4 regions of the Rahnella sp. NRRL B-41462 genome follow, and region 4 is predicted to be linked to each of the others. Evidence: predicted binding sites of a transcription regulator. Region 4 holds the regulator's gene; each other region holds the start of a gene.
What was found. The regulator LexA, encoded in region 4, represses DNA repair genes until DNA is damaged. The targets are predictions, from matches to a motif close to TNCTGTATGTACATACAGNA.
Positions count from the first base shown of each region.

Region 1: UC14_RS15490 (DNA translocase FtsK 4TM domain-containing protein) is a predicted target of LexA. The motif match lies at 2,311-2,330, and genes of this name have one in related genera.
Region 2: rmuC (DNA recombination protein RmuC) is a predicted target of LexA. The motif match lies at 4,820-4,839, and genes of this name have one in related genera.
Region 3: dinB (DNA polymerase IV) is a predicted target of LexA. The motif match lies at 1,525-1,544, and genes of this name have one in related genera.

Region 1 covers NZ_JYDF01000059.1:46,343-52,548, reverse strand. The annotation lists gene UC14_RS15490 (DNA translocase FtsK 4TM domain-containing protein) at 1-2,246, opposite strand, end outside; gene lrp (leucine-responsive transcriptional regulator Lrp) at 2,367-2,861, opposite strand; gene trxB (thioredoxin-disulfide reductase) at 3,594-4,562, shown strand; gene cydD (cysteine/glutathione ABC transporter permease/ATP-binding protein CydD) at 4,711-6,206, shown strand, end outside.
Region 2 covers NZ_JYDF01000035.1:22,745-28,950, reverse strand. The annotation lists gene tatE (twin-arginine translocase subunit TatE) at 1-15, opposite strand, end outside; gene ubiB (ubiquinone biosynthesis regulatory protein kinase UbiB) at 89-1,720, opposite strand; gene UC14_RS09760 (SCP2 domain-containing protein) at 1,717-2,325, opposite strand; gene ubiE (bifunctional demethylmenaquinone methyltransferase/2-methoxy-6-polyprenyl-1,4-benzoquinol methylase UbiE) at 2,339-3,094, opposite strand; gene rmuC (DNA recombination protein RmuC) at 3,236-4,777, opposite strand; gene UC14_RS09745 (DedA family protein) at 4,935-5,462, opposite strand; gene udp (uridine phosphorylase) at 5,628-6,206, opposite strand, start outside.
Region 3 covers NZ_JYDF01000009.1:120,860-127,065, reverse strand. The annotation lists gene UC14_RS03230 (class II glutamine amidotransferase) at 1-581, shown strand, start outside; gene dpaA (peptidoglycan meso-diaminopimelic acid protein amidase) at 552-1,277, opposite strand; gene dinB (DNA polymerase IV) at 1,561-2,619, shown strand; gene pepD (beta-Ala-His dipeptidase) at 2,754-4,214, opposite strand; gene gpt (xanthine phosphoribosyltransferase) at 4,508-4,966, shown strand; gene frsA (esterase FrsA) at 5,153-6,206, shown strand, end outside.
Region 4 covers NZ_JYDF01000039.1:57,755-63,960, forward strand. The annotation lists gene dusA (tRNA dihydrouridine(20/20a) synthase DusA) at 1-35, opposite strand, end outside; gene zur (zinc uptake transcriptional repressor Zur) at 299-808, shown strand; gene UC14_RS10895 (CsbD family protein) at 967-1,176, opposite strand; gene dinF (MATE family efflux transporter DinF) at 1,366-2,730, opposite strand; gene lexA (transcriptional repressor LexA) at 3,029-3,637, opposite strand; gene UC14_RS10910 (diacylglycerol kinase) at 3,757-4,125, opposite strand; partial or broken gene plsB (glycerol-3-phosphate 1-O-acyltransferase PlsB) at 4,243-6,206, shown strand, end outside.

The DNA.
Region 1 (6,206 bases), on a different contig from region 4:
TTGCCCGGGATCACTTCCACAACACGCACCGCAACCGCAGACAATGAACGGGCAAGGTCACGCGAAAGGTTAGAAATACGTGCAGCTTTCACGCCCGGCGCCAGATCCAGTTCGAAACGGGTAATTACCGGCCCCGGCAATTTCCCCACGACATCGGCTTTAATGCGGTAATCATTCAGACGCGCTTCGATCAGATTTCCCATCTGTTCCAGCGCGAACTCATCCACAGGCTCAGCTTCAGCCGGCGGTGAGGTCAGCAAATCCAGTGATGGCAGCGGTGTGGTCGGTTTCACCAGCGGCTGTTCATTACGCATAAGGAACGGATGGATCAGGCTATCCATATCAGGCTGCGCCGATGGCGAAGACTGTCGTGGAGCCTCATATTCCTGCGCATGCTGTACGGGCTCAGAAGACGTAGCGCGCTGATAAGGTTGTTGTGCAAACGTTGCAGCCTGCGGTTCTTCTTCCGCTTGTGCCGGCAATGTAAACAGCGGTTCAGAAGGCGTATCGTCCACCAGGTCAGCCATTGGTGAGAAGCTGAACGCATCATGCTGGCTGAGTTTCATGGCTGCAGCGGCAAAATCATCAGCAACAGCCGGTAATTCAGTCTGCTGATTTTGTGAATGGTGATGCTGTACCACGCCACTTAGCGGTTCGACATCCTGCTGATAGCGGGCCTGCTCACGCGCAGCAAACGCATTGCGCAATTCGGCTTCCTGCAAGGCAGTTTCTTCATCAGGTTCATTTTCAGTGACCGCATCGCCATAGCGCTCTTGTTGCTGAGCGGCAAACGCCTGCTGCAATGCTGCTTCCTGTAGCGCTTCTACGTCTGCCTGGATCTGTGGATCGCTATGCGTCGCAGACTGTGCCTGTTCCTGCTGTTCTGCCATACGCTGAGAAGGCAGCTTGATGCCATACGAGGCCAGCTCACGGCGTGTAGGTATACGCACCGGATTAGGACGCGGCAACTCAGGGCCAAAGCCTTTTTTCACCTGTGGATTTTCATCGCTCACAGCACTGAAGGCTGGCATAAAGGTGTTACCAGCGGAAGATGCCGTGGACTGCCCTGCCTGTGCAAGGCCGGTCGCCAGTGCTGCGGTGGCCGCCACGCTGGCCGCCTGAGCGGCATCAGGCACTGCTGAACTGAAATCAAACGGAGAACGGGAATGCTCCACGGCAGTTTGCCAGTTGCCCAGACTCGGACCATCTTCCTCTCTGCGCTCAACTGGCGCTGGTGAAGGCGATTGCTGAACGGGCTGCGGATGGCGCGGCACTGGTGTTTCTTCCGGGATCTCGAAATTGTATAACGGCGGAATGGCCGTTGCCGGTGCTGGCTGCGGTGAAATATTAGCAACCGGCGGCTCAGCCGCATAAGGATCCGCTGCCTGTACCGGTTCAGCAACAGCCGCGCTCGCAGCAGGTGCGGTAGCCTCAGAAGATGCCTGCGCCACAGGTTCATTCACCGAAGGCGCAGAGAACAGCACGTCATCTTCATCAGCTTCGGAAGCGGCGGCAGTTGCAGGAGCCGCTGCAGCAGCGACGGCCGGCGCGACTTTAGCAGCCGGTTTTGCGTCATCGTCTTCCAGTAGCGGAGCGTCCTCCTCGTCGTAATCATAATCATCGTCACGACGGGACCGGTTGGTCACGATATTTGTTACACCCAGCACGGCACCACCGATCTTTTCGGCGATCGTCAACCAGGACCAGCCGGTAAATAAGGTCAGGCCAGCAGCCCAGACGCATAACAGCACCAGAGTCGCCCCCACATTATTAAAGTAAGGTGTCATCGCGGTACTGAGCAAACTGCCGATTACACCGCCGGAAGCGAAGTAATACAGGTCATCAACGTTGACGGCTGCAAGACCACAAGACGTGACAATGAGCGCCAGCGTGCCAATAAGGCGCAGCGAAAGGGCAAAATAATCGACGAAATCCTGTTTATCCCGCTGACGGAAAGCCGCCCAGCAGAGACACAGAATAATAGGTGGAATAGCGTAACCAAATACGCCAAAGATGAAGAACAGCGTGTCGGCCATCCATGCACCTACACCACCGCCCCAGTTATGAATTGGCCCATGCCAGGCTGTCTGAGACCAGCTTGGATCAGAGGGGTTAAAACTCACCAATGCCGCCATTAAATAAGCAGCAAAAATCGCTACCACAACCAGCAAAGCCTCCAGAAGACGGCGGCCATTGCTCAGTTTTTTCAGGGTAACTTCTTTATCTTCTGTATATTCCTGGCTCAAGAAAGGCTCTCCAGGTTCCTGTGAACTGAGAAAAAGCAACAGCGCCGAGACTCCCCGGCGCCATAGCTGTATAGATACACAGGAGTGTAGCTAAAATGACAAGGTTTTGCACCAGAACAATTACCGGGTCTTAATGACCAGGCGATTTGTCTGTTTCACTTCTTCCATCACCACGTAGGTGCGGGTGTCGTTAACACCTGGCAGACGAAGTAAAGTCTCACCTAACAGCTTACGGTAAGCAGACATATCAGGTACGCGGGTTTTCAACAGGTAGTCGAAGTCCCCTGAAACCAGATGACACTCCTGAATATCTTCGAGTTTTTGTACTGCCGCATTGAACTGTTCAAACACATCCGGGGCGCCGCGATTGAGGGTAATCTCAACAAATACCAGCAACGATGCGTCCAGATAATGCGGGTTGAGCAATGCAGTATAACCATTGATGAAGCCCTGACGTTCAAGACGACGAACGCGCTCCAGACATGGAGTTGGAGATAATCCCACACGTTTGGAAAGCTCGACGTTTGAAATCCGGCCATCCTTTTGCAATTCGTTGAGGATGTTACGGTCAATACGGTCGAGATCTTTTCCCGGACGTTTTTTGTTGTCTACCATTATTATTGTCTCTCTGCTGTCCTTCCCTGCACCTGCCATACCCCAGCCAACTTCAATGTCTAAGGGTTGTCCCAAGCGAAGACCCGATGATTAAGGTTTACGCATCCAAAAGCCGCGTTGATCCCCTGTCAAAAGGAACACGGCCATAAAACGGATACTCAAAAGAAATAACCTTGTGAAATTAATAGATTGAAAACCACCAACCTGATTCACTAAACCCTGCTGCGACATAAAAACCAAAAAGCAATACCAGGACGGGTCCGTAGCAGCCAATTGCATAAATTCAAGTCACAGACAGGCAGTTAATTTCTTCTTCCCCTGATGTTTTCGCAAATGCACAGCGGATTGTCAAAGTAAAAGAAGCAAAATCAGAAGAACGTGCCAGATTGAAAAGCGGACGCCCCCTTTTTAGCTGTCTTTTATCTATGAACAATAACAACGCATCTCACCCATTATTTCGGCCAAATCCCTACAAACAATCCTGAATTGTGGCTAAATTAACGCGTTCTGATGAACAACGTTCACAACGATCGGTCGCCGGAATGCTGGTTTTTCATCCTATCCATCAAACAGTTATCTGCCTCATCAATATTGGCGAAATCCTTTTTACGCGGGTTAAGCAGTAAAAACTATCAGACAAATCGTTAACAACATCTGAGTTTACTTTTTTTACTGCGCCGTTTTCCCTACAATCGGTTTATCGCTTGTCGCCATCGCGGAGATGAATTACGCATGAGTACGGTTAAACACAGTAAGTTATTGATTTTGGGTTCCGGTCCGGCGGGTTATACCGCAGCGGTTTATGCTGCGCGTGCAAACCTCAATCCGGTATTAATTACCGGTGTGGAAAAAGGCGGTCAGCTGACCACCACTACCGAAGTGGAAAACTGGCCAGGCGATCCGGAGGGTCTGACCGGTCCGGGCTTAATGGAACGTATGCATGAGCATGCCACCAAATTTAATACTGAGATCATTTTCGACCACATCAACAAAGTCGATTTGCAGAACCGTCCGTTCCGCCTGACCGGTGACAGCGGTGAATACACCTGTGACGCGCTGATCATCGCAACCGGCGCTTCAGCACGTTATATCGGTCTGCCTTCTGAAGAAGCTTTTAAAGGTCGCGGCGTGTCAGCCTGCGCAACCTGTGATGGCTTCTTCTATCGCAACCAGAAAGTCGCGGTTGTCGGCGGTGGCAACACCGCTGTTGAAGAAGCTCTTTATCTGGCCAATATTGCCTCTGAAGTGCATCTGATTCACCGTCGTGACAACTTCCGTGCAGAAAAAATTCTGGTGGATCGTCTGAATGACAAAGTGGCCAGCGGCAATATCGTTCTGCATACCCATAAGACCCTGAATGAAGTGGTCGGCGATCAGATGGGTGTGACAGGCGCGAGCCTGCTCGACGTGCGCACTGATGAGAAATCGCAAGTGGATGTGGCGGGCGTGTTCATTGCTATCGGCCACAGCCCGAATACCGGCATTTTTGAAGGCCAGCTGGAACTGAAAGATGGCTACATCAAAGTGCAGTCCGGCTCTCATGGCAACGCCACCCAGACCAGTATTCCGGGCGTCTTCGCAGCGGGCGATGTTATGGATCATATCTACCGTCAGGCGATCACTTCTGCCGGAACCGGTTGTATGGCCGCACTGGATGCAGAACGCTATCTGGACGGTTTATCTCAAGCCCCGGATTTATAATTACGCCTGCGGCTAGTTATCGGACCAAGAGTCCATACAAAGAGTAACGAATAAGGCGGCTTAATTGCCGCCTTATTGTTTTCAGTGTTGAGCCAAGCATGTAACATGAGCGCCCTCCCATCCGGATTGCTGCACAGACTGATGCCTGATGAATAAAACACGACAACAAGAACTTATCCGCTGGTTAAAACAACAAAGCTCACGCGCCAAAGGCTGGATCCGTCTGTCTATGATGCTGGGTTTACTTTCCGGTTTGCTGATCCTCGCGCAAGCCTGGCTGATGGCCGGATTACTGCACAGCCTGATCATTGACCACACACCGCGTGATGCCCTGCTGCAAAGTTTCCTGTTAATGGCGCTGACGTTTGTTCTGCGCGCTGTGGTCACCTGGCTGCGTGAACAGGTGGGCTTTATTTGCGGACGTGTTATCCGTCAGGAAATGCGCAAGCTGGTGCTGGATCGTCTCGAGAAGCTGGGACCTGCCTGGATCCAGGGAAAACCGGCTGGCAGTTGGGCCAGCATTATTCTTGAACAAATCGAAGATATGCAGGATTACTATTCCCGTTATCTGCCGCAGATCGCTCTCGCAGGTATTATTCCCCTCCTCATTCTGGTCAGTATTTTCCCGATTAACTGGGCCGCCGGGCTTATTTTGCTGGTGACAGCGCCGCTGATCCCGCTGTTTATGGCACTGGTCGGTATGGGGGCCGCTGATGCGAACCGTCGTAACTTTGTCGCGCTGGCGCGTCTGAGTGGGAATTTTCTCGACAGCCTGCGCGGTCTTGATACGCTTCGCCTTTTCCATCGCGGCACAGCGGAAATCGACCAGATTAAGCGTTCAACTGAAAACTTCCGCGCCCGCACGATGGACGTTCTGCGTCTGGCCTTTTTATCTTCCGCTGTACTCGAATTCTTCGCCTCTATTTCTATCGCCGTTGTCGCGGTTTACTTCGGCTTCTCCTATCTCGGTGAACTCAATTTTGGCAGTTACGGCACGCCTGTGACCTTGTTCGCTGGCTTTCTGGTACTGATACTTGCCCCTGAGTTTTTCCAGCCTCTGCGTGATCTGGGCGCGTTTTACCACGCCAAAGCGCAAGCCATCGGCGCAGCAGAAAGTTTAGTCACGTTTCTGAGCGCAGAAAGTGCCGATATGGGTGACGGCGAGCAACCCTGGCCAGCCGGGCAGACAGTGGCACTGGCAGCCCGCGACGTCATTATTCAGTCACCGCAAGGCAAAACGCTGGCCGGTCCGTTAACGTTTAGCATTCAGACCGGACAACGTATCGCGATTGTCGGCCTGAGCGGCGCGGGGAAAAGCTCCCTGCTCAACGCCCTGCTGGGCTTCCTGCCTTACCAGGGTTCCCTTACTGCCAGCGGTATTGAACTGAAATCATTGCGTAGTGACGAATGGCGTAAACAGCTGAGCTGGGTGGGCCAGAACCCGTATCTGCCCGAACTTACCCTGCGCGCCAACATTCTGCTTAATCAGCCGGAGGTCAGTGACGAACAGCTTCAGTCCGCCATTGAACGTGCGTATGTGAATGAATTTCTACCCTTGTTACCGCTGGGGCTGGAAACTGAACTGGGTGACAGTGCTGCGCGGTTATCTATCGGACAGGCGCAACGCGTCGCCGTTGCCCGCGC
Region 2 (6,206 bases), on a different contig from region 4:
ACTAATACCACCCATTATTTTCACCTCAAACAGGAAGGAACGACATTTATTGCCGTCCGCAAACGGCATTCGATTTAAAACAATTTGCTCAGCTGGCGCGCTTCCATCCGATTAACCAGGAAACAACACCGGCTGCCATCAGGCAGGCGGGGTAAACCTTAACGCCACCCAACAGTAAGAGGGTTCCGCTCAGTAACAGCGTCGCACCCATTCCCAACAAATAACGAGACTGCCCCTGACGGGAACTCTGGTTATGGATCTGGGAGGAAAGCTTCTCAATGTTGTATTGCAACAGCTTGTGCTGATGCAGGCTCTGATAAACCAAATCTGGCAGTTCAGGCATTTTCTCAATCCAGAACGGCGCACGCTCTTTCAGTGCGCGGATCATCGCCGGCAGACCCACCTGATCACGAACCCAGCTTTCGAGGAAAGGTTTCGCCGTTGTCCACAAATCCAGTTGAGGATAAAGCTGACGCCCGAGGCCTTCGACATACAACAGTGTCTTTTGCAGCAACACCAACTGAGGCTGGACTTCCATATTAAAACGGCGAGCCGTATTAAACAGATTTAACAATACGTTACCGAAGGAAATATCCGCCAGCGGTTTCTCAAAAATCGGTTCACACACTGTCCGAATTGCAAATTCGAATTCTTCAACGTTGGTATCTCGCGGGACCCAGCCGGAATCGACATGCAATTCAGCTACTTTGCGGTAATCACGGTTAAAGAACGCGATGAAATTCTCCGCCAGATAGCGCTTGTCTTCCTTATTGAGCGAACCAACTATGCCGCAATCAATGCCTATGTAGCAAGGATCTTCAGGCGTTTCGTAGCTCACAAAAATATTGCCCGGATGCATATCCGCATGGAAGAAACTGTCGCGAAAAACCTGAGTGAAGAAGACCTGTACACCGCGCTCCGCCAGCAATTTCATATTGGTGCCCTGTTTTTTCAGCGCCTCAATATCAGAAACAGGGATCCCGTAAATACGTTCCATCACCATCAATTGTTCGCTGCAATAGTCCGGGTACACTTCCGGCACATACAGCATCGGGCTACCTTCAAAGTTACGGCGAAGCTGAATGGCATTCGCGGCTTCACGTAACAGATTCAGTTCATCAAGCAGCGTTTTCTCATACTCACGTACCACTTCACGCGGACGCAAACGGCGACCATCCGGTAACAAAATCGGTAGCCAGCCAGCAAGACGCGACATCAAACGGATATCAGCAACAATGGTCGGTAAAATATCCGGACGGATAACTTTGAGCACCACCGGTTTGCCGTTTTCTTTCAGGATCGCCGTGTGCACCTGAGCAATCGACGCAGACGCCAGCGGCGTCTGATCGAACTCATCAAACCAGGTTTCCAGCGGGCCACCCAGCGCGGCATCAATTTGCTGACGGGCTTTCGCACCATCAAACGGCGGAACATGGTCCTGAAGCAAAGCCAGCTGATCGGCTATGTGCGGGGGGAAAAGATCGCGGCGTGTAGACATCATCTGACCGAACTTGATCCAAACCGGCCCAAGCTGTTCCAGTGCCAGGCGCATGCGCTCACCTAACGGCTTTTCTTTATGACGATTTGGTAACCAGAAAAAAAGATAACGACCAATTCTCAGTGGTAACGTTAAGCGGATTTTAGGGATCAGTTCGTCAAGGCCGTAGATCAGAAACATGCGGATAATCAGATATAAACGTCGCATTTCCCTAGGCGTCACGGTTTGTCCTCCAGTTTTTTGATACGTTTATCCAGCGCATCCAGCTCACACACCAGTGCGGAAACCTCATCACTAAACCAGACAACTTCCAGCGGACCGGGTGCCATTTTCCACTCTTCAGTCAGCGTTTGCGCCACATAGCTCTGCTGGTGTTTCAACCCTTTTTGCAAAAAGCTGAAAACGCCCTGCACGGTCTGACTCAGCCCCTGTGCCGCAATGTCACCGATATAGGGTGCCAGAAATTCCGCAGGCTCAATTTCCGCCATATCCAGCAATGCAGAGAACTGCTGAACCAGGGCGATATCGCCATCAACTACCAGCTCGCCACTGCGCATCATGGGCGACAACTGCTGGCGATCACGTAACTTATGCAGCACTGACAGTTTCGAGGTGACGGTGCAATCTGCCGCGCCGTCCCATTGCCCGAGCACATCAATTTTCTGTTCACTGAACACAAACGTCAGTGGTGTACTCAGTTCCTGCAATTCAACACGCAGAACTTTACCGGCCAGACGTGTCCGCGCCGCCTTCATGCTGCGATCTCTGAAAAGCAGGTAATTAAGCGGCGTCTCGATAGCGGCAGTCAGTAACGGCGTTAACAACATCGGCATACTCATATCAGAATTTGAAACCCCGATGTAACGCCACAATGCCGCCAGTCAGGTTGTGATAAGTCACATTTTCAAAACCTGCGTCCGCCATCATTCCTTTCAGGGTTTCCTGATCCGGATGCATACGGATTGATTCAGCCAGATACCGGTAGCTTTCAGCATCGTGCGCAACCAGCTCACCAATACGCGGTAAAATATGGAAGGAATAGGTGTCGTAAGCTTTGCTCAGCGGCTTCAGCACCGGTTTGGAGAATTCCAGTACCAGCAGACGCCCGCCCGGCTTGAGTACGCGGAACATGGAACGCAGCGCCTTCTCTTTTTCAGTCACGTTACGCAGACCGAAAGAGATGGTGATACAGTCAAAATAGTTGTCCGGGAACGGCAGAGCCTCGGCATTCGCCTGAACGTAGCTGACGTTGCCGACGATGCCAAGATTGCGCAGCTTTTCGCGGCCCATCTTCAGCATGGAATCATTGATATCCGCCAGCACGACTTCGCCTTTCTCACCCACCAGACGGGAGAATTTTGCGGTCAGATCGCCCGTACCACCGGCCAGATCCAGCACACGTTGTCCCTGACGGACACCGCTGCAATCAATAGTGAAGCGTTTCCAGATGCGATGAATACCGAAAGACATCAGATCATTCATCAAATCATATTTTGCCGCAACGGAATGGAAGACTTCTGCCACCATTTCCTGTTTTTCATCTTTGGCTACTGTACGAAAACCAAAATGGGTGGTTTCCGGCGTCTGCTTTTCCATTATTTATGCCTGCTTTTTCAGTCGAACTCTTGGGGAGAAGTGTATCAGAACCCGTTCGAAAGCCCCATCACCGATGGTGATTCAACATATTGCAAAAATTCATGCATTGAATCACAAATACAGTGCAGGCCCTCTGACCCGCTATGTCTGCTGGTGGGGAGTTAACTCACCCGGGTTCAGCGTCTGTTCTTCTTCCGCATCAGAGGTATCGGGCAGAGATGCGGTGTCTTCAGGTTCATTTTCCGCTTTCGCTATTTCAGCCAGAGACGGACTGATAGGCCGTTTAACTTCAACACCCAGCGCGCGGAAACTTTCCACCTGTCCGATAAGATTACCACGGCCTTGCGAGAGTTTATTCATCGCGGATCGATAACTTCCCTGCGCTTTGTCGAGACTTTGTCCCATCGACTCCATGTCATCCACAAACAGCCGCAGTTTGTCGTAAAGACGTGCCGCGCGGTCGGCGATACGTTTGGCGTTCTGACTCTGATGCTCATAGCGCCACAAGTTACTGATCGTTCGCAGCGCCACCAGCAGGGTCGTCGGGCTGACCAGCATAATATTGTGCCGGAGCGCTTCGCTAATCAATTCTGGCTCACGGTCGATAGCCAGCAGAAAAGCGGGCTCAACAGGGATAAACATCAGCACATAATCGAGGCTGCGCAGACCGGGAAGTTGCTGGTAATCTTTGCGCCCGAGCAGGCGGATATGTCCGCGCACCGAGGCAATATGTTCATTGAGTGCCGCTTCCCGCTCGCTGTCATCCTCGCTGTTGAAATAGCGCTCATACGCGACCAGGGTCATTTTGGCATCAATCACTACGTCTTTATTCTGCGGTAACCTGACGACCACATCGGGTTGCATCCGGCTGTTGCTGTCAACCTGCACGCTGACCTGAGTCTGGTACTCATGCCCTTCACGTAAACCGGAAGCCTCGAGCACGCGGCTCAGCACCACTTCCCCCCAGTTGCCCTGCGTTTTGTTGTCACCTTTCAGTGCCTTGGTCAGGTTGACGGCTTCACGGGCCATCTCCACATTCAGTTGCTGCAGATTGCGGATCTCATGCGCCAGCGTATGGCGTTCACGGGCTTCCTGCCCAAAGCTGTCCTGCACCTGACGACGGAAACCATCCAGTTGCTCGCGCAACGGCAACAGTAACTTGTCGAGACTTTGCTTGTTCTGTTCGTCGGCACGGCGGCCATTTTGTTCGAAAATCCGGTTAGCCAGATTTTCAAACTGGCTGCTCAGGCGCTGTTCGCTGTTAATCAGCAGACGCTGCTTTTCTTCAGCCGCCATGCGGGTTTCATCCAGACGGGTTGAAACCTCACGCAACTCTGCTTCCTGCGCGCTGTTGATTTCCCGCTGCGCACGCAGTTCCTGATTCAGTTGCTCACACTCGTTTTGCCAGTGGGCAAGCAGTTGTAATTTTTCCTGACTGGCCGCCTGCAGGCTATGCAGTTTGCGCAGCTCAAGTTCAGCCTCGCGCAGTTGCTGCTGCCCTGATTGCCGCTCGCTTTTGTGCGTATCATTTTCCGCTTTAGCCTGTTCCAGCGATTGTTCCAGCAAACGGCGCTGCGTTTCATACTCCGTCTGCTGTTGCTGTTGGCGCAGGCTGGCGATAAGCCAACCTACGAGTAAGCCCACTAACCCCGCCCCCAGGGCTGTCAGGATGCTGATATCCACGCGATTTCCCTCTTAAAGTCTCTTGCGGCCAAGGTAATGTCAGGCTGTATGGATGTCCAGTCTATTTTCTGTTGCATTGAGCCTTTGCGAGACGTCTTCCAAAAAGGAATTTCTCTGTATTTTCCCCCTTGCGATAGCCAGCCACAGAGAGCAGCATTCAAAACCAGCGGCTCAGCCACTGAATGCCGAAAGCACCTGGCGCCAGGATGCCGAAAGCCCAGATGAGTGCAGACGTCACATTCGCAATCTGGAAATATTTTTGCGGCATACCGCAGATACCGGCAACCAGTGGCACAACGGCACGAAGCGGGCCAAAGAAGCGGCCAATGAAAGCCCCGGGCATGCCCCATTTTTCAAAGAAAGCATGTCCACGAACCAGCATTTGCGGATGGCGGGAGAAAGGCCAGAAATTGCTAACCCGATCCTGATAACGGGCACCAATCCAGTAAGAAAGCCAGTCTCCCAGGAAAGCGCCTGCGGCGGCGGCGGCCCAGATGGGCCAGAACGGAATACCGGTTTCGCCAATCAGCGCGCCGAGTCCCAGCAAGATAAACGTTGCCGGGAGCAGCAGGGAAAGGAATGCCAGAGACTCACCAAAAGCCAGAAAGAAAACGATCGGTGCAGCCCACACCTGATGGGCACGGATGAAGGTGGTTGTGTACTCAAGAAGGTCGTGAACAGTCAAAAATGCAGTTCCTTTTGTCAGAGATCCGGGAGGAGGTTCATCAATTATTCCAGATGGATTACTAACATGACCTTAACAGATCTGCTTAGCAGGGCAAAAAAATGGGCCGCCAGAGGCAGCCCATTGATGTGATGATGTGATGTGGTTGTTTTAGTTTTATAGGGACTAAATAAGCCTGCGGGCTGCTTCTACAACAATCTTCACCGCATGACTTTCAGTCTTTTTCATGGTTTCCGCATTAGGGATTTCCTGCTGCGTGCGGTTCACGATAACACCCGCCACCATCCCCGCGCGCAGACCCTGGCTTGCACACATGGTCAGCAGAGTCGCGGATTCCATTTCGTAGTTCATGACGCCCATTTCCTGCCACTCTTTCATCGATTCTTTGAAGCGACGGACAACACGGCCAGAGTAAGTGTCATAACGTTCCTGACCCGGATAGAAGGTGTCAGAAGAGGCGGTAACGCCAATGTGCGTCGCGGCACCCACGGCTTCTGCCGCCGCAACCAGCGCGGTGGTGCAGGCAAAATCGGCTACTGCAGGGAATTCCATCGGCGCAAAGTGCAGGCTCGCGCCATCAAGGCGAACGGCAGCGGTCGTGACCAGAACGTCACCGACATTGATGTGTGGCTGGATAGCGCCAGTTGTACCGACTCGCAGGAAAGTACGGATCCCCAGTTGTGCCAGTTCTTCAACCGCAATAGAGGTCGAAGGGCCACCAATACCGGTTGAGCAAACAATCAC
Region 3 (6,206 bases), on a different contig from region 4:
TTGTTCAGGAATATCCGATCAAATCCTGCGCGGTGATTTCTCATATCCGTCAGGCAAACCGTGGTGAAGTCGCGCTGGAAAATACTCATCCGTTTACCCGCGAACTGTGGGGACGCAACTGGACTTATGCGCACAACGGTCAGCTTCGTGGTTATCGTCAGCTCGATACCGGTACGCTGCGTCCGGTGGGCCAGACCGACAGCGAATACGCCTTCTGCTGGTTACTGCACAAACTCACCCAACGCTATCCGCGCCGCCCTGCAAGCTGGCCGCCGGTGTTTCGCTATATTGCGTCGCTGGCTGATGAATTACGGCAGAAAGGGGTGTTTAACATGTTGCTGTCGGATGGCAATTTCGTGATGGCGTATTGCTCGACGAATTTGCACTGGATCACGCGGCGTGCGCCTTTCGGCAAGGCAACGTTGTTGGATCAGGATGTGGAAATTGATTTTCAGCAGCAGACGACACCGGATGATGTCGTCACCGTGATTGCCACGCAACCGCTGACGGCGAACGAAACCTGGAACAAAATTGCTCCAGGTGAATTCGCATTATTTCATCGGGGCGAACGCCAGCTGTGAAGGCAGCGGGGTATTGGACAACGGTTGTAGCACTTCATATCTACCGTCAGTGACCACGACATTTGGTGGCTGATGGTGTTTCTCAAAGTACGCATATCCCGGCTGTAACTGGTTCCAGAAACTGTAATAGCTGGAGTTTTTATGCGCCTTCATGTTGGCATCGGTCATCCTGAACGGGTAAATGCTAATCTTTAAATTGCGTTGCCCGAACTGGAATGCCGCCTGTACGTAGGTGAATATTTCGTCCATGTAGCCGTCGGTCATGGCGTAGCACCCAATAGACTTACAGTTACCGTGGATCATCAGATACTTACCTGAATAACCCTGCGAGATATCATAAGCATTGGGGAAACCGATGTTGATGGCGCGATAAAAGCGGCTGTCGGGTTTCAGGTGGTGAATATCCACGTTGTAGAAACCTTCCGGGCTTTTGAAATCGCCTTCGCGACGTTTATTTCCCAAACCGCCGGAAAAATCGCAGATGCCATAACTGCCGATCAGACGAAATTCGCCGTCGAGCTGAGCATACAATTCGAGTTTACGTTCCTGTTTGAAGATCTGGATATAAACAGGTGCACCCAATAATTGTTTTTTTAGTGCCGCGTTGACCGGGACAGCATCGCTGGCCACGGCGTAATTTGCTGTAAATAAAGGCAAACTGAGGAGCATCGCAAGAAACAGCGCGATTCTGATCATTCTAAGTCCTGCTCGGTAATAATTTTGATTATTTTGTCTACAGCTCAACTGCCTGTAAGACCGCCACTGATTTTCTTCTTATGTACTGTCTGTCGGAAACGCTGTCATATTAATACTGATTAAATTTTTAGCAATCACCAAATAATGAATAATGACTTTAGGAATAGGAAAATTATTACGTTGCCATTAATGGTGATTAATTAAGTCAAACTAACCCTCATTTTCTATGTTGGACATCCCTGCATTCAACTGTATACTTATACAGTTATTGAGGGGGAGGGTTATGCGTAAAATCATTCATGTGGATATGGACTGCTTTTTCGCTGCGGTCGAAATGCGCGATGATCCTTCCCTGCGCGACATTCCTATTGCCATTGGCGGCAGTCGTGACCGCCGTGGTGTTATCAGCACCGCTAATTATCCTGCCCGCAAATTCGGCGTGCACAGCGCGATGCCCACCGGCATGGCACTGAAACTTTGCCCGCACCTGAAAGTGATCCCCGGCCGAATGGAGGCCTATAAAGAAGCGTCAAACCATATCCGTGAAATCTTTGCGCGTTATACGCCATTGATCGAACCGCTGTCACTCGATGAAGCTTATCTGGATGTTTCCCACGCGACGCAATGCAACGGCTCTGCAACGCTTATCGCTGCTGAAATCCGTCAGGCCATTTTCGATGAGATCAATCTGACGGCATCTGCGGGTATCGCGCCGATCAAATTTCTGGCAAAAATCGCCTCGGATCTGAACAAGCCCAACGGTCAGTTTGTGATCACGCCGGAAAAAGTCGGGGCGTTTTTACAGGATCTTCCGCTGAGTAAAATCCCCGGCGTCGGTAAAGTCACCGCTCAGCGTTTGCAGGAGCAGGGGCTGATCACCTGCGGCGATGTGCAGCGTTATGATCTGGCAAAACTGCTTAAACGCTTTGGCAAATTTGGCCGTGTGCTGTGGGAACGCTGTCAGGGTATCGATGAACGTGAAATTTCCCCCGAGCGGTTACGTAAATCGGTCGGCGTTGAACGCACACTGGCAGAAGATATCCACAGCTGGGAAGAATGCGTGTCGCTGATCGAACGTTTGTATCCTGAACTGCAAACACGTTTAAGCCGTGTCAGCCCGGATCTGCGCATCGCGAGGCAGGGCGTAAAACTCAAATTCCATGATTTCCAGCAGACCACGCAGGAACACGTCTGGCCGGTGCTGAATAAAGAAGATCTGCTGAAGGTCGCGCATGAAGCCTGGGAACAGAGGCGTGGCGGAAGGGGAGTCAGGCTGGTGGGATTGCATGTGACGTTGCAGGATCCGCAGATCGAGCGGCAGCTTCTGCTTCCCTGGGAATAATCCCCGTCATCCTTCAAACTGTCTCTGCGTTGGCTGCCTTCGCAAACCCCGGTCACATACTTGTGTATGCTCCCGGGGATTTACTCAGTTGCCGCCTTGATACAGCCCGAATGATTTAGGGGACCGATCGAGTATTAACCGCGTTCAGGAATCGCTTTCAGCAGGGCCGTCAGCAGTTTCCAGTACAGCTCGACGCTGGCGATTTCCACCTGCTCATCCGGCGAGTGTGGCCCGGTGATGGTTGGCCCGATGGAAACCATGTCCATGTCCGGGTACGGTTTTTTGAACAGACCGCATTCCAGACCGGCGTGGATCACCATGATGTTCGGAGTTTTATTGAACAGCGTCTGGTAAGTTTCACGCACCAGCGTCATCACTGGTGAATTCGGCTCAGGTTTCCAGCCAGGATAGCTGCCTTTTGCCAGGCTTTTCGCGCCAGCCAGTTCACTCAGTGAATTGAGCATGCTGACCACATATTCTTTACCGCTGTCGATAAGCGAGCGGATCAGGCTGTTGATCGCCACTTCGTCATCTTTCATGGTGACAACACCGACGTTCAGCGAGGTTTCTACCACGCCTTTCACGTCATCACTCATGCGGATCACGCCGTTTGGCGTCGCGTTCAGCAGGGCAAGGAATTTACCCTGAGTTTCTGCGGTCAGCGCCTTCGCGTTGCTTTCAGCCGCTTCCACCACAAAGGCAATTTTCTTCTCTACCGCTGACAGTTCGAACTGAATCGTTGCCAGGAATTCTTGTGCTGCCGCTTTCAGCGCGTCTGCTTTATCAGCAGCAACAGCAAGAGTCACAATTGCTTCACGCGGGATAGCGTTACGCAGTGTGCCGCCGGTGAAGTCGAGCAGGCGCAGACCAAGAGTATCAGCGTTGTCTGCCAGGAAACGTGCCAGCAGTTTGCTGGCGTTGCCCAGACCTAAGTGGATTTCCGCGCCGGAGTGGCCACCTTTCAGGCCTTTCAGGGTCAGTTTCAGCGTGCTGAAACCGGCCGGAACCGCTTCACGGCTCAGCGGCAGTGTGGCGGTAAAATCAATCCCGCCAGCGCAACCCATGTAGATTTCGCCTTCGGTTTCAGAATCGGTGTTGATCAGAATTTCAGACTGTAACCAGTTCGGTTGCAGGCCGAATGCGCCTGCCATGCCGGTTTCTTCGGTCATGGTCAGCAACACTTCCAGCGGGCCGTGTTCTACGCTGTCATCAGCCAGAACCGCCAGCGCGGACGCCATACCGATACCGTTATCAGAACCCAGCGTGGTGCCGCGGGCTTTTACCCAACCGTCTTCGATGAAGGGCTGGATCGGATCTTTAGTGAAATCATGAACAGTATCGTTGTTTTTCTGCGGCACCATATCGAGGTGAGCCTGCAGTGCAACGGCTTTGCGGTTTTCCATGCCTTTGGTGGCGGGTTTGCGCAGCAAAATGTTGCCAACTTCATCACGCTCAGCGTGGATACCTTTTTCCTGTGCCCATTCAACGATGTGTTTTGCCAGCGCTTCTTCATGATAGGAAGGGTGCGGAATTGAACAAATTTTGGCAAAAATATCCCACAACGGTTGTGGCGAAAGCTGAGACAGTTCAGACACTATAAGTCTCCTGTGACAGTCAGCTCATTCAGGCTCCGTTTGCAGGGGAACTGACTGAGATGCTGTAGGTTTAAGGTTAAGTAATCCCCGCCAGACTGTGTGGCGAGTGGCCTGACAGAATATCACTTAATCTTAACCTGTGCGCGGGGACGGGGATAAATTCCGGGATTTTTGGGCGGCTGAAGCCAGATAATCGCTGGTTTTTGTGAACCGGACTCACTATAATCTCGCGCAACCTTTTTTCCCCCCATTATTTTTTTAGAAGCCGTTAATTCACTGGCTGGGACACCTTTATGAGCGAAAAATACGTTGTAACCTGGGACATGCTGCAAATCCACGCGCGCACTATGGCTAAACGCCTGCTGCCGGCAGAACAATGGAAAGGCATTATTGCAGTCAGCCGTGGTGGCCTGGTTCCGGCAGCGTTGCTGGCTCGCGAGCTGTGCATCCGTCATGTGGATACCGTATGTATCTCCAGCTACGACCATGATAATCAGCGCGAAATGCAGGTGCTGAAACGCGCAGAAGGCGACGGTGAAGGTTTCATCGTGATCGACGATCTGGTGGATACCGGCGGCACCGCGAAAGCCATCCGCGAAATGTACCCGAAAGCGCATTTCATCACGATCTTCGCGAAACCGGCTGGCGCACCGCTGGTTGATGACTATGTGATCGACATCCCGCAGAACACCTGGATCGAACAGCCGTGGGATATGGGCGTGGTATTCGTGCCACCTCTGGTAGGAAAATAATCCTCCACTGTTAATATTCCTCTAATTTAACGCCTGGCTTATTGCCGGGCGTTTTGCTTTTGTTGCCTTGAAATCCTTTCCGCTTGACCTCACCCCTCACTTGTCGCAACGTGGGCGGGTTATAATCCCGTCCAGAAATGATCGCCTGCGGGCGACCTGCTGCTTGCTAACGGAGGATCTTGCATCATGGCTCCAGCCAATCTTACGGAAAAACTGTTTAAACCTTCCTTCAAATACCCGGAAACATCAACGCTGGTTCATCGCGTTCATCACCATAATACGCACCCGCCGATGCATTCTGCGCTGGAAGGCGACACGGTTCATTGCTGGTACCGCACGATTAACCGTCTGATGTGGATGTGGCGCGGGGTTGATCCGCTGGAAGTGGAAGAAGTGCTGTCGCGCATTGCTGTCTCCCAGGCGGAGCACAGCGATCCGTTGCTGCTCGATACCGTGATTGGTTACCGCAATGGCAACTGGATCTACGAATGGTCAAATCAGGCGATGTACTGGCAGCAAAAAGCCGCCGAAGAAAAAGATGCGGATGTGGCGAGCGAATACTGGCTGAAAGCCGCCAACCTTTACAGCATCGCCGGTTATCCGCATCTGAAAGGCGATACGCTGGCGGAACAGGCGCAAGCGCTGGCCAATAAAGCCTTTGAAAAATCCTCGGAACATTCGCCTTACGAACTGAAAGAGCTGGAATTTAAGATCCCCGGCGGTGCCCCTATCACCGGTTTCCTGCACCTGCCGGCCGAAGGGAAAGCACCGTTCCCGACGGTGCTGGTGTGTGGCGGTCTCGACACCTTACAGAGTGACCATCAGCGCCTGTTCCGTTCATATCTCGCGCCGATGGGCATCGCGATGCTGACCATCGACATGCCGTCGATCGGTTTTTCATCGAAGTGGAAACTGACGCAGGACACCAGCTTCCTGCATCAGCAGGTGCTGATGCAGCTTTCGGATGTGCCCTGGGTCGATGCCAGCCGCGTCAGTTTGCTCGGTTACCGTTTTGGTGCGAACGTCGCGGTGCGTCTGGCGTATCTCGAACCGCGCCGCGTGCGGGCAGTGGCCACGCTGGGGGCGCTGGTGCATACGCTGCTGAGCGACCCGAAATGTCAGGAGCAGGTGCCGGACATGTATATAGATGTGCTGGCGAGCCGCATCGGCATGTCGAGCGCGTCCGACTCGGCGCTGAAAACCGAACTTAATCGTTATTCTCTGAAAACGCAGGGATTGC
Region 4 (6,206 bases):
AAACGCTGGGCGGAAAAGGGAGTGGTCTGGGGCATTACGTGTTGAGTTTCTGACATCGGCCTGACATTCGCTGAAGGGGTTCGTGACGCTCCCCCCGGCTTCGCGCCAGAGGGAAGGTAATCGCTGATTATACCACAGAACAAAGATTCGGCATCTTGTGCCGCTGAGCAGGCGGATGCCGACGTTGCATCACATCTGAATGGCGCATAATTCGTCGTTTTGGTGCAAGCATGATAAAATCATCGGTGGTCGCATGATGTGGCCTATTCATTCCAATCTGCGCTCAGAGACCGTTGCTATGACCCTGAATAATCCGGAAAAATTACTTTCACAAGCTGAAGAACTTTGCCAGCAGCGCAATGTTCGCCTGACGCCGCAGCGGCTGGAAGTACTGCGCCTGATGACGCAACAACCCGGTGCGATCAGCGCCTATGACTTGCTGGATCTATTGCGCGTAAGCGAACCTCAGGCGAAACCACCGACCGTTTACCGGGCGCTGGATTTTCTGCTGGAACAGGGATTTATTCACCGTGTTGAATCCGCAAACAGCTATGTTCTCTGCCATCATTTTGAAGAGCCGAGTCATACTTCTGCGCTGTTTATCTGTGACCGCTGCGGGTTAGTTACCGAAAAAACCACCGACGGCATTGAAGAGCGTCTGGCAAAACTGTCATTAGAATCCGGATTTGAGCTTCGCCATTCTGTCGTTGAAGCGCATGGCTTATGTGCAGAATGCAAAGTAGTAGAAACCTGCGACAGCCATGACCATTGCGATCACGACCACAGTATTGTGGTGAAAAAACGCTGAATGATCGGGTTTTAAGGTCTTGAAGGTGACTCGTAAGAGGGGGATGTTTTGTACAGAGAAGAGGTTGGGTACATCCGTGTACCCGTATCCTGAAGCGTTCCGGGTAGGAGCAGCTAAATCTCAGGATACGTCACTGGCACGCGAGGGGGAGTCGCGTCTTACCAGTGATATTTGTTTTTGGTTTCCCATTCATTGAGCTCTTTCTCGGCCTGATCTTTTTGATAGCCGTAACGCTCCTGAATTTTACCGACTAACTGATCACGTTTACCTTCAACCACTGTCAGGTCGTCATCAGTCAGTTTGCCCCATTGTTCTTTCACTTTCCCTTTGAACTGCTTCCAGTTACCGTCGGCTTGGTCCTTATTCATAAAATATCTCCTGTTACCTTGGGTTTTATGAACTGCATTTCGTCTTGCAGCTCGTCCTTAACACTTTAAAGGTTAGTAGAGAATCTCGATTAATCCTCCTTAAACAGGGATAAAAACCACTATTAGGATTAATCTAAAGCATGAAATAACGACAAAGCTGCGCTTATTTCTTTGAAAATAGCTGAAAAATCAGTGCGACGGAGACGAAAACCATGTGTCATGCCGCCAGTAACGACGCCATATCCAGCCCAGTGAAATCCCGCGTAACCCGAGGAATACCGTCAGCGCCAGCCACAACGCATGATTGCCCAGCAGCGGTAAAGTGAACAATGTCAGCCCGAACCCCAGCGCCGCCACCAGCATGCTGTTTCGCATATCCCGCCCACGCGTTGCGCCGATAAACATGCCATCAAGCAAATAGCACCAGACAGCCACCAGCGGCAGTATAATTTGCCAGCCAAGATATCGGTCCGCCAGCTCACGCAATTCCGGTAATGATGTCAGCGCATCAATGATCGCCCCACCCGCCAGCGCGTAAACCAGAGCAAAAAACAGCGCAACCAGCCCGGCCTGACGACACGCGGCATGCCAGACATTCAGCAGTTTTTCGCGGTTGCGGGCACCGAATGCCTCACCGGAATGCGCTTCGATAGCATAAGCAAAACCGTCAAGTGCAAACGCGGTAAATGTCAGCAGGTTCATCAACACGGCGTTGACCGCCACAATGTGGCTGCCCAGCCGCGCGCCCAGAACGGTCAGCGATGCAAAGCAAAGCTGCAACAGTAATGAGCGCAGCATGATGTCGCGGTTAAGCCCGAGAAGACGGCGCAAATTACCACGCCACGCGGAGGTGATTTCTGCGCCGGTGATACCGCGTCGTTTCATCACCCGCCAGACGAAATACAGCCCGATGAGTAGCGTGAAATACTCGGAGCTTGCCGTCGCCATGGCTGCGCCACGCACGTTCCAGCCCAGCCCGATCACCAGCCACAGATCCAGAATGATATTCAGCAAATTCCCGGCAATCAGCAAAATCACCGGCCCGCGAACGTACTGAATGCCGAGCAACCACCCGAGGATCACCAGATTCGCCAGTGAAGCCGGGGCGCTGAACCAGCGGATTTCGATAAACAGCCTCGCCTGTTCAAGCACGGGCTGGCTGCCGCCGACAATGTGAAACGCCAGCTCCATCAGCGGATGACGGAATACCACAATAATGACGCCCGCCAGTACAGCCAGAAGGAAGGGTTGTACAAAAGCACGCGCCAGAAGCTGGTTATCTTTCGCGCCCAGCGCCTGAGCAGTCATGCCGGTGGTACTCATCCGCAGAAACAGTAAGAGCATAAAAAGGAAAGTGGTGATCATCGAACCCACAGCCACGCCGCCGAGATAATCCGGGCTGTCGAGATGACCGATCACTGCGGTATCCACCAGGCCGAGGAGCGGCACCGTGATATTGGAAAAAATCATCGGCAATGCCAGCATCCAGAGCGCTTTATCGGCAGGGCTTAAAAAGGTGTTTTTGAGTGTGTGTCGCAGGGAATGATGTTGCATAGAGAATCTCATGCCGGAGGTTCAGGTTATGCCTGTAAATGACATCGCCCCGAAAGGGGCGATGATGAGAGAAACGCATTTCTCTTTGAATTCACATGGATGCCAGAGGCCGCCGCCATCCATATTCAATTAGTTTTAGTCTTGTCTATCTGACACAGCAATTTCTGACTTAGTCATATCTGACCGAGTAATTCGCGTTATATCAAGGCGGCAACTAAGCGAACGCCGGGAGCATACACAAATATGTGACCGGGGTTCGCGAAGGCAGCCAACGCAAAGATAGCTCGAAGTACGAAGGTCAGATCCAGTCGCCGTTGCGGATAACACCTACGGCTAAGCCTTCAATGCTGAAATTCTGCTCGCGCAAATCCACCACGATCGGCTGAAACTCGCTGTTCTCTGGCAATAACTGCACCACACTGCCTTGTTTTTTCAGGCGTTTCACGGTGACCTCATCATCGATACGGGCCACCACAACCTGACCATTACGCACGTCTTGCGTTTTATGCACGGCCAGCAGATCGCCGTCAAGGATACCAATATCACGCATCGACATACCGCTGACACGCAGCAGGAAATCGGCGCTCGGCTTAAACATTGCCGGATCGATCTGATAGTGCCCTTCGATATGTTGCTGCGCCAGCAGCGGTTCACCGGCGGCAACGCGGCCAATCAGCGGTAAACCTTCTTCTTCTTCCATCAGCAGACGAATGCCGCGTGATGCACCGGAAACAATCTCAATAACACCTTTACGCGCCAGCGCTTTAAGATGCTCTTCCGCCGCATTGGGAGAACGGAACCCCAGACGTGATGCAATCTCTGCGCGGGTTGGTGGCATACCGGTGGTGGAGATATGATCGCGAATAAGGTCGTAGACCTCTTGTTGTCTGGTCGTTAAAGCTTTCATTCCGCCCCCTGGTTGTTTATACAGTCTTGCTGTGAGTATATACAGCTAAACGGTCAATGAAAACCTAAGATTGAATAAAAACAGGGCATAACGTTGATTCCTGGAATGCAGATTCCAAATCAGAACCATCGCGACCAAAAGATGCTGACCCAGACAAAAATCGCCAATATGATGGTCAGAAGTACGGCAGCAGAGCCGATATCTTTTGCGCGACCGGAAAGCACATGAAACTCAGGCCCGATGCGGTCTATTGCACATTCCACCGCGCTGTTGAGCAACTCCGTGACACAGACCAGCACGACGGATCCCACCAGCAGGATACGTTCAATGGTGCTGACATCAAGCCAGAAAGATAGCAAAATTAACGGGATAGCGACGCTGGCCTCCTGGCGAAATGCCGCTTCGTTTTGCCATGCCGCTTTGAATCCTTTCCAGGAATAGCCGGCCGCTTTATAAATTCGGGTAAATCCGGTGACTTGGTTCGCCATTTCGGGTACTGATCCTTAGAGTGTTTGCAGCATTTTAGCTTTTATATGACCACAGATCTCCACGGATCTTTCTGGTATCCTTGCGGCGAAATTGCTAACAAGAGGCTTCACGTTTTTATGTCAGGTTGGCGTAGACTTTATTACACATTATTGAATTTACCACTCTCATTGCTGGTAAAGAGCAAGGTCATACCTTCAGATCCGGTTACCGAGTTGCATTTAGACCCGACGCGGCCGATTTTGTACGTATTACCTTATAATTCCAAAGCCGATTTGCTGACGTTGCGTGCGCAATGTCTGGCGCAGAATCTGCCTGATCCTCTTATTCCGCTGGAAATTGACGGAACCCTGCTACCAAGCCATGTCTTTATAGCCGAAGGCCCGCGCGTATTCTCTTATTACACGCCGAAGCAGGAGTCCGTAAAGCTGTTCCACGACTACCTTGATTTGCACCGCAATAATCCGGATTTAGACATTCAGATGTTGCCGGTGTCGGTAATGTTTGGTCGTGCACCGGGCCGTGAAGGTCAGGACGACACGCCGCATCTGCGCGTGCTGAACGGTATCCAGAAATTTTTCGCTGTGCTGTGGCTGGGGCGGGACAGTTTCGTCCGTTTCTCCAATACCGTTTCCCTGCGTTATATGGCGACGGAACACGGCACAGATAAGACGATTGCTCAAAAACTGGCACGTGTGGCGCGGATGCATTTCTCCCGTCAGCGTCTGGCTGCGGTTGGTCCGCGTCTTCCGGCACGTCAGGATTTGTTCAATAAATTGCTGGCCTCAAAAGCCATTGAGAAAGCGATTGAAGACGAAGCCCGCAGCAAGAAAATTTCCCACGAAAAAGCCCAACAAAACGCCATCGCCCTGATGGAAGAGATTGCCGCTGACTTCTCTTATGAAGCCGTGCGCCTCTCTGACCGTGTGCTGAGCTGGACGTGGAACCGTTTGTACAAAGGCATCAACGTTAATAATGCCGAGCGTGTACGCCAGTTAGCGCTGGACGGTCAGGAAATTGTGTATGTGCTTGCCACCGCAGCCACATGGACTATCTGCTGCTGTCTTACGTGCTCTATCATCAGGGTCTGGTACCGCCGCATATTGCCGCCGGTATCAACCTGAATTTCTGGCCGGCTGGCCCGATTTTCCGCCGTCTGGGTGCGTTCTTTATTCGTCGAACCTTTAAAGGCAACAAGCTCTATTCGACGGTTTTCCGTGAATATCTGGGCGAACTGTTCAGCCGCGGTTATTCGGTGGAATACTTTGTGGAAGGGGGGCGTTCGCGAACCGGGCGTCTGCTGGAGCCGAAAACGGGCACGCTGTCCATGACCATTCAGGCCATGCTGCGCGGCGGTTCACGTCCGATTACGCTGGTACCGATTTACATCGGTTATGAGCACGTCATGGAAGTGGGTACGTACGCGAAAGAATTACGCGGTGCGACCAAAGAGAAAGAAAGCCTGACGCAAATGCTTAACGGGCTGCGCAAGCTGCGTAACCTCGGCCAGGGTTACGTGAACTTCGGTGAGCCGTTGCATCTGACCACTTACCTGAACCAGAACGTGCCAACCTGGCGTGAAGCCATCGACCCGATCGAAGCACAACGTCCAAGCTGGCTGACGCCGACAGTGCAGGATTTGGCAGAACAGATCATGGTGCGCATCAACAATTCAGCGGCAGCCAATGCCATGAACTTGTGTTGTACCGCGCTGCTGGCCTCCCGTCAGCGTTCACTGACACGCGAACAGCTGACCGAGCAAATCGACTGTTATCTGCAATTGCTGCGTAACGTGCCTTACAACGCGGATTCGACGGTGCCTGATCTGACCGCTGACCAGTTGCTTGATCACGCGCTGAACATGAATAAGTTCCAGGTTGAGAAAGACAACATTGGCGACATCATCGTTCTGCCTCGCGAACAGGCCGTGCTGATGACGTATTACCGCAACAACATCCATCATATGCTGGTGTTGCCATCACTGATTTCAAGCATTGTGATGCACCACCGCCAGGTCAGCCGCGCGGAATTACTGCATCAGGTCGAACTGATTTATCCGATGCTCAAAGCCGAACTGTTTATG